One region of the Micromonospora pisi genome, then DNA from elsewhere that is predicted to be linked to it. Evidence: predicted binding sites of a transcription regulator. Region 1 holds the regulator's gene; the other holds the start of a gene.

Region 1 (4,253 bases):
TCCGACATCTCGATAGGCATGACGGACATCCACCTCCCCTCGAATCTCCGAACTCCGCGTCGGCATCCGGCGGGTACTCACGGAAACTCCTCTTCGCCCCACCGGACACCCATACGGCAGCCGGGGTTTGTCAGATAGCCAGCCGGTTCCAGGAACACGAAGGTGTTGATTGGTTCGACCCGGAACAAGTCGCGCAGATAGCATCGTGCCATAGTCGATGTCCGCAGGGAATTCGTCCAGCACTTGCACCACTGCTGCACGTCGAGCGGTCGGCACCCGACCGGGTACCCGCGCCTTTTTGGACCTGCTTCTACCAGGCACTTCTCGTATTGGTGTGGTTCGTTGCAGGTGAGGACCAACCCCCGGAGTGCCAGGTTCGGCGTGTCGCGCGCCATCGCCTGCCGACACGTCGCCGGGGCCGTACGAGCTGGCAACGCGGACACCCATGCCGTACGACGCGGTCGCGGCAGGTTGCCACCGACCGGCTCGTCGCACGTGCCCCCGAACGGGAAGCTGCCCGACACCAGCCGATGCGGTACCTCGGAGAATGCGGCTTCGCCGTTCTCACCTGGCGACGGCGCACGCGCCGCCGCCGCACCGCCAGCCCTCGAAGCGTCGGCGACACCGTCAGTGCCGTCTGCACCCCACACTTCGAGTTTCGACACCTACCTGATTCATGTCGAAATCAGGTCATTGCCCCACGCAGTACTCGTAGCCGCCTCGGCGCAGCCGAGGCGGACAAGCAGAGCGAGTCGACCGAGCGCCGCCGCGGCGTCTGGAGCCCGAGCACACGCGGCGAAGCCGTCGTGCGCGCAGGGCGAAGACGCCGCACCCGGCGGCGCGAAGCGGAGCGAGTCGCGCCAGCTAGCAGAGCGAGTCGACCGAGCGCCGCCGCGGCGTCTGGAGCCGAGGACGACGAGGCGAAGCCTTCGTCGCCCGCAGGCGAAGACGCCGCACTGGGCGGCGCGAAGCGGAGCGAGCCGCACCAGCTCCGCTGGTGCGGGCTAGCAGGGAGCGAGTCGACCGAGCGCCGCCGCGGCGTCTGGAGCCCGAGCACACGCGGCGAAGCCGTCGTGCGCGCAGGGCGAAGACGCCGCACCCGGCGGCGCGAAGCGGAGCGAGTCGCGCCAGCTAGCAGAGCGAGTCGACCGAGCGCCGCCGCGGCGTCTGGAGCCGAGGACGACGAGGCGAAGCCTTCGTCGCCCGCAGGCGAAGACGCCGCACTGGGCGGCGCGAAGCGGAGCGAGCCGCACCAGCTCCGCTGGTGCGGGCTAGCAGGGAGCGAGTCGACCGAGCGCCGCCGCGGCGTCTGGAGCCCGAGCACACGCGGCGAAGCCGTCGTGCGCGCAGGGCGAAGACGCCGCACCCGGCGGCGCGAAGCGGAGCGAGCCGCACCAGCTCCGCTGGTGCGGGCTAGCAGGGAGCGAGCCGCCTCGGCGGAGCCGAGGCCAACCAACTCAGTGTCCGTTGAAGGCGTCTCGCATGCGGGAGAAGAAGCCGCCCTGCTTGCTCAGTTCGGCGACCTCCTCGCCCCGGGTCTTGGCGAAGTCGCGCAGCATCCGTTCCTGGTCGGCGTCGAGCTTGGTCGGGGTCCGTACGTCCAGGTGGACGAAGAGGTCACCTCGGCCGGTGCCGCGCAGGTGCGGTACGCCACGTGCGCGCAGCCGGATGGTGCTGCCCGGCTGGGTGCCCGGCTTGACGTCGACGGGTTCGTCGCTGTCGAGGGTCTTGATGGTGAGCCGGGTGCCGAGGGCGGCGGCGGTCATCGGCACGGTGACCCGGCAGTGCAGGTCGTCGCCCTTGCGGGAGTAGACGTCGTGGGTCCGTTCGGAGATTTCGACGTAGAGGTCGCCAGCGGTGCCGCCGCCGGGGCCGACCTCGCCCTGCTGGGCGAGGCGGATCCGCATGCCGTCCTCGACCCCGGCCGGGATCTTGACGGTGAGCGAGCGGCGGGTCCGGACCCGGCCGTCGCCGGCGCAGGTGGGGCAGGGGTGCGGGATGACGGTGCCGTAGCCCTGGCAGACGGTGCACGGCCGGGACGAGACGACCTGGCCGAGGAAGGTCCGCTGTACGGACTGCACCTCGCCGCGACCTCCGCAGGCTTCGCAGGTGGCGAGGTGGGTGCCGGCGGCGGTGCCGGCCCCGGAGCAGGTGGTGCAGAGTACGGCGGTGTCGACGGTGATCGGTGCCTCGACGCCGAAGGCGGTCTCGTCGAGGTCGAGTTCGAGTCGGAGGATCGCGTCGGCGCCGGGGCGGGTACGCGGTCGAGGTCCCCGGCTGCCGCCCGCGGCACCGAAGAAGGCGTCCATGATGTCCTGGAAGCCGACGAACGGGCCGGCGCCGCCGGCTCCCGCGCCGCCACCGCCGCCGGGGGCCAGGGGGTCCCCGCCGAGGTCGACGATCTGCCGCTTCTGTGTGTCGGATAGGACCTCGTAGGCGGCGTTGATGTCCTTGAACTTCTCGTGCGCCTCCGGGTCCGGATTGACGTCCGGGTGGAACTGCCGCGCCAGCTTGCGGTAGGCGCGCTTGATCTCGTCGTCGGAGGCCTCTCGGTTGACGCCGAGAATCCCGTAGTAGTCCTTGGCCACTGTGTTCCGTGTCCCCATGTCAGTCGTGCCGTCCGCCGGTCGTCAGGTCAACTTTGTCGATCAGTTCCGCGTCGGTGCTTTCCCGCTACTCCGGCGCTCTGGTTCCTATCCGGGCGCTCTGGTTCCGCGCCGCGCTGCCCGCCGCACCGGCACCATCAGTTCTGCGCCAGTAGGTCGCCCACGTACCGGGCCACGGCGCGTACGGTCGCGATGGTGCCGGGGTAGTCCATCCGGGTCGGCCCGAGCACTCCGAGCCCGCCGAGGATGGTGTTGCCGGTGCCGTACCCGGTGCTCACGACCGAGGCGGCCCGCAGGTTGTCGATCTCATTCTCGTCGCCGATCCGAATGCGCAGCGTACTGGGTTCGACCTCGCCGAAGAGCTTGAGCAGGATGACTTCCTCCTCCAGCGCTTCGAGGATCGGCCGCAGCGAGCCCTGGAAGTCGAGCAGGCCGCCACGGGTCAGGTTGGCGGTCCCGGCGAGCGCGATCCGTTCCTCGTGCCGTTCGACGAGGGTTTCCAGCAGCACTGTCGCGAGTGTCGCCATGGCCGGGCGCAGTTCCGGGGTCACCTCGTCAACCAACGCCTGAACCAGCGGTGGGGTTTCGGAGAGGCGGCTGCCGACGAGCTTCTCGTTGACCAGCCGGCGAAGGTCGGTGACGTCGTCGGCGAGCAGTGGCGCGGGCATCTCGACCAGGCGCTGTTCGACCCGGCCGGTGTCGGCGATCATGACGAACATGAGCCGGGTGGTGGAGATCGGCACCAGCTCCAGGTGTCGTACGGAGGAGCGGGCCAGGCTCGGGTACTGGACCACGGCGACCTGCCGGGTGAGCTGGGCGAGCAGGCGTACGGTGCGGTGCACGACGTCGTCGAGGTCGACCGCGCCGGCCAGGAAGCGTTCGATGGCCCGACGCTCGGCCGGGGTGAGTGGCTTGACCCGGGAGAGGCGGTCGACGAAGAGTCGGTAGCCACGGTCGGTGGGGACCCGGCCCGCGCTGGTGTGCGGCTGCCGGAGGTAGCCCTCTTCCTCGAGCACGGCCATGTCGTTGCGGACGGTGGCCGGCGAGACGCCGAGCTGGTGCCGTTCGACGAGGGCTTTGCTGCCGACGGGCTCCTGGGTGGAGACGTAGTCCTCCACGATCGCGCGCAGGACGTCGAGCTTCCGGTCGTCGAGACCCATTCTCCACCTCCCTACGACCCGGGTCCGGGCAGCACCCGGCCCACCAGTCTGGCACTCGACTGTAACGAGTGCCAGTCTACGACGTGGGTCCGGCCGGTTGCGATGATCAACCTCGCGTCGAGCCGAAGATCTTGAATGATTGCTGGACGATAACTGACTCTCTGTCGGCATAGCAGCTTCAGTCGGCAATTGTCCAGAGAAAGTCACCGCTGGTCGGTGGCGTCGTTTGGTCGGTGCCCCTACCGTGACCCCATGACTGAACCACCTCGCCCGCCCGGAGACAACGGCCCCGGCGGCAACCAGCCGGAACCGCCGACCACTCCGTTCACATCCCCCGGCTCGTACTCGAGTCCCGGCGAGGCTCCACCTCCGGGTTACGCCCCGCCCCCGGCCGCGCCGCAGTACGGCACGCCGCCCCCCACCTCCGGTGGCGGCTACCCGCCGCCCGGTGGTTACCCGCCCCCCGGTGGTTACCCGCCGGGTGGTT
Region 2 (4,253 bases), 1.3 Mb from region 1:
ACTTCCCCGCAGGTCGGGGCGGCGGCGGTGGAGGTGCTCGGGTTCGCCGCGTACGGCTCGTCCCGGCCGAGTTGGTTCGGTCCGATGGGTACGGCGCCGGCCGCGCAGGGCCTGGGTATCGGTGGGGTGCTGTTGCGCCGTTGTCTGGCCGATCAGCGGGCGGCTGGGCACGAGCGTGCCGAGATCGGTTGGGTCGGTCCGGTGCCGTTCTATGCCAGCAACTCGGGCGCCCGGATCGAGCGGGTCTTCTTCCTGTACCGCAAGCAGCTCTAACGGAATAGCCCGAAAGGGGCGAATAGGAGATATCCGTTTATAGTGCCGTTTCTCAGCACTGTCCCTCGCCTGCCTCCTACCGTTTGAGCAAAGGAGGAAATCATGGCGAAGGACGACGAACCGACTGACGATCTCCCTGCGGCCGCCTGGGCTCGGATGGCCGCGGAGGTCCCCGCCGAAACGCCGGTACATCGCCTGGACTACGGCGACGCGGACCAGCGGGCTGAAATGGATGGACCGGACGAACTGCCGTCCGACGAACCACTGGAAATGGTCGACGCCCCGATCCAGATCAGGAAGCCGTTCTCCCGCGCGGACAAGCAACGCAATCAGCGACGTCTGCCGACCTGACGCGGACGACGAAGGGGGCGGACCGCTCGCGCGGCCCGCCCCCTTCGGGAGTGTCTGGACTCAGAAGTCCATGTCCCCGCCGCCCGGCGCAGCCGCCGGGGCCGGGTTCTTCTCCGGCTTGTCCGCCACCACTGCCTCGGTGGTCAGGAACAGGGCCGCGATCGAGGCCGCGTTCTGCAGCGCTGACCGGGTCACCTTGGCCGGGTCGATGATGCCGGCCTTGAGCAGGTCGACGTACTCACCGTTCGCGGCGTTCAGGCCGTGGCCGGCCTCCAGGTTGCGCACCTTCTCCACCACGACGCCACCCTCAAGGCCGGCGTTGACGGCGATCTGGCGCAGCGGGGCGTCCAGCGCGATCTTGACGATCGTCGCACCGGTCGCCTCGTCACCCGCGAGGTCCAGCTTGTCGAAGGCGGTCTTGCCGGCCTGCACCAGCGCGACGCCACCACCGGGGACGATGCCCTCCTCGACGGCCGCCTTCGCGTTGCGAACGGCGTCCTCGATGCGGTGCTTGCGCTCCTTGAGCTCGACCTCGGTGGCCGCGCCAACCTTGATCACCGCAACACCGCCGGCCAGCTTGGCCAGGCGCTCCTGCAGCTTCTCGCGGTCGTAGTCGGAGTCGCTCTTCTCGATCTCGGCACGGATCTGGTTGACCCGACCCTGGATCTGGTCGGCGTCACCGGCACCGTCGACGATCGTGGTCTCGTCCTTGGTCACCACGACCTTGCGGGCGCGGCCCAGCATGTCGAGGCCGATGCCGTCGAGCTTGAGGCCCAGCTCCTCGCTGATGACCGCGCCACCGGCGAGGATCGCGATGTCGGTCAGCATGGCCTTGCGACGGTCACCGAAGCCCGGAGCCTTGACGGCGACGGACTTGAAGGTGCCCCGAACCTTGTTGACGATGAGGGTGGCGAGCGCCTCGCCCTCGACGTCCTCGGAGATGATCAGCAGCGGCTTGCCCGACTGCATGACCTTCTCCAGGATCGGCAGCAGGTCCTTCACCGAAGCGATCTTGCTGTTGACGATCAGGATGTAGGGGTCGTCGAGGACGGCCTCCATCCGCTCCGGGTCGGTCCAGAAGTAGGGCGAGATGTAGCCCTTGTCGAAGCGCATACCCTCGGTGAGCTCAAGCTCGAGCCCGAAGGTGTTGCTCTCCTCGACGGTGATGACGCCTTCCTTGCCGACCTTGTCCATCGCCTCGGCGATGATCTCGCCGACGGTGGTGTCACCGGCGGAGATCGACGCGGTCGAGGCGATCTGCTCCTTGGTCTCGACGTCCTTGGCGAGCTTGGCCAGCTCCTCCGCCACGGCGGCGACAGCGGCCTCGATGCCCCGCTTCAGGGCCATCGGGTTCGCGCCGGCCGCGACGTTACGCAGGCCCTCGCGGACCAGCGCCTGGGCCAGGACGGTCGCCGTCGTCGTGCCGTCACCGGCAACGTCGTCGGTCTTCTTGGCGACCTCCTTGACCAGCTCAGCGCCGATCTTCTCGTAGGGGTCCTCGAGCTCGATCTCCTTGGCGATGCTCACACCATCGTTGGTGATGGTGGGGGCACCCCACTTCTTCTCGAGCACGACGTTGCGGCCCTTGGGGCCGAGCGTCACCTTGACGGCGTCGGCGAGCTGGTTCATGCCCCGCTCGAGGCCACGGCGGGCCTCTTCGTCGAACGCGATGATCTTGGCCATACGGCGTTGTCCTCCTGGACACTCACGGCCGCCCGAGCCGGTTGTCCCGGATCGGCCGCCTGACTACGCACCTTCGGACGTCACCACTGCGCTGGCGCGCGGCATGATCCGACAACGATCACACCGGACCGACTCCCGCGCGCTAGGCGGCAGTGACGTCCGTCGGTCGGGCCGGACAGCCCGCGACGACCGGCCATCCGCCCCGCCCCCGCTTCCGGTTGCGCGACCGTGGCCCTAACCGCCCCGACCTTCTGGCACTCACACCGCGCGAGTGCCAATCACTTGTTTAGCACTCTCCCATGGCGAGTGCAAGCGAGTGGGCCAGAGCGAGCGTGGTCGAAAACGCGCGGGCGGCGCACCGAGCACGGCATCGACCAGGGAGATCTCCACGGAGGGCCGGCTCACACGCACTCTCGCCGGGCGGGTCGCAGGGCACGCCACCGCGAACGCTGGCGGGTGAGCGACGCGAGGGTGAACATCGGGGAGACCTGGGCGGAAGAACTCACGCAAAGAGTTCACAAAGGCACAACAGAGGCAGACCCGGACACTACACAGGCCCAACGTACGAGGATCGGGTGTCGCCCGCGAGCCCGGCAGACAGGGCTCGGCGCCTGTCGGCACCGGGGCGCGCACAACCACGGAACGTCCCGTTCGAACGGGCGATGACAGGGACGCCGCACTCCCGGGAAGCCGACGCCCCGTCGAATCGAAATCCGGCTGTCGCTACCGGTCGTATTCGATCAGCCAGACGACTGGTCGGTCGGAGACCGACACTCAGGCGAGCAGGCGCACCTTCTCGGCCTGCGGGCCCTTCTGGCCTTGCGCGATTTCGAACTCCACCCGCTGCCCGTCGTCGAGCGCCTTGTAGCCGTCCATCTCGATCGCGGAGAAATGGACGAATACGTCCTGCCCGCCATCGACCGCAATGAAGCCGTAGCCCTTTTCGCTGTTGAACCACTTGACGGTGCCCTGTGCCACGGTGCACTTCCTCACTTCGATCGTGCTGGGTCGCAACCCCCGTGCCGACGTACGCCGGCCGGGGCCGCCAACTCGCCGAACCCATATCGGTCCACCAAATCAGCAACCGAAATCGCACGCTACACGAGGTCCGACGCTGGTGCACTACCCCAAAAGGGACAGCAGGGACGGCTCCACAACCGCCCCCGGCGATTAACTCTGCATCGTCGACCGTCTTTACGTCGTACAATTGATCATGTATCCCCGGACGGGTGCGCCACGGTTGATCGCCAAACCGGTTGCCGGTGGTGGCCCGGCGGGGTAGGCATGCCTGATGACCAGCCTGCCGGCATTCGCCGCTAGTGCACCGCCCGACGCGCCCACCACCATGGCAAGCCCCACTCCGACAGCTCCCGGTCCCGCCAGCGGCGGCCCCGGCGCGGGCAGCCACGGCTCCGACGCCGGCCCGGCCGATCGACCGCGGGTCCGGCGGATCAAATCGGCTGATGCCGCACGGATGCGGGCGCTACGGCTGGAGATGCTCGCCGACGCGCCACTGGCCTTCCTGGAAACGGTCGCCGAAGCGGCGGCCCGCCCACACGCCGAGTACGCCAACCGGGTCCGACAGAACGCTTCGGGCAGCGACATAGCCGCCTTCGTCGCCGAACTGCCGCCCGCCCGGGAACTCTCGCCCGCCGCCGGACCATTCGTCGGGCACGCCGGCGGGCATGCGGTCCCCACCGAGCCGGGGCTCACCGTCATCTTCGCCGTCTACGTCACCCCGACTCGACGGGGCACCGGTCTGCTCGCGGACCTGATCGAGCAGGTGGCGGTCTGGTCCCGGGCCGCCGGACGGCCGGAGCTGATGCTGGAGGTGGTGGTCGGCAACGATCGCGCGCTCCGGGCCTACCAGCGGCTCGGCTTTGTCGACACCGGCGTACGGGTTCCGCATCCCCGCGTACCCGCCCTGACCGAACTCCAGATGCGCC

The links. The regulator HrcA, encoded in region 1, represses chaperone genes, less so after heat shock. The targets are predictions, from matches to a motif close to GGTTNGCACNCTCNNNNNGAGNGTGCNAACC.
Region 2: a site for HrcA is predicted at 2,557-2,587, ahead of groL (chaperonin GroEL). Genes of this name have one in related genera too.

Annotation. Positions count from the first base shown of each region.
Region 1 is NZ_RBKT01000001.1:2,469,282-2,473,534, forward strand. It holds gene BDK92_RS09950 (WXG100-like domain-containing protein) at 1-20, opposite strand, end outside; gene dnaJ (molecular chaperone DnaJ) at 1,458-2,588, opposite strand; gene hrcA (heat-inducible transcriptional repressor HrcA) at 2,744-3,766, opposite strand; gene BDK92_RS09965 (DUF4870 domain-containing protein) at 4,019-4,253, shown strand, end outside.
Region 2 is NZ_RBKT01000001.1:3,778,295-3,782,547, forward strand. It holds gene BDK92_RS40325 (GNAT family N-acetyltransferase) at 1-273, shown strand, start outside; gene BDK92_RS15845 (hypothetical protein) at 376-624, shown strand; gene groL (chaperonin GroEL) at 685-2,307, opposite strand; gene BDK92_RS15855 (cold-shock protein) at 3,082-3,285, opposite strand; gene BDK92_RS15860 (GNAT family N-acetyltransferase) at 3,782-4,253, shown strand, end outside.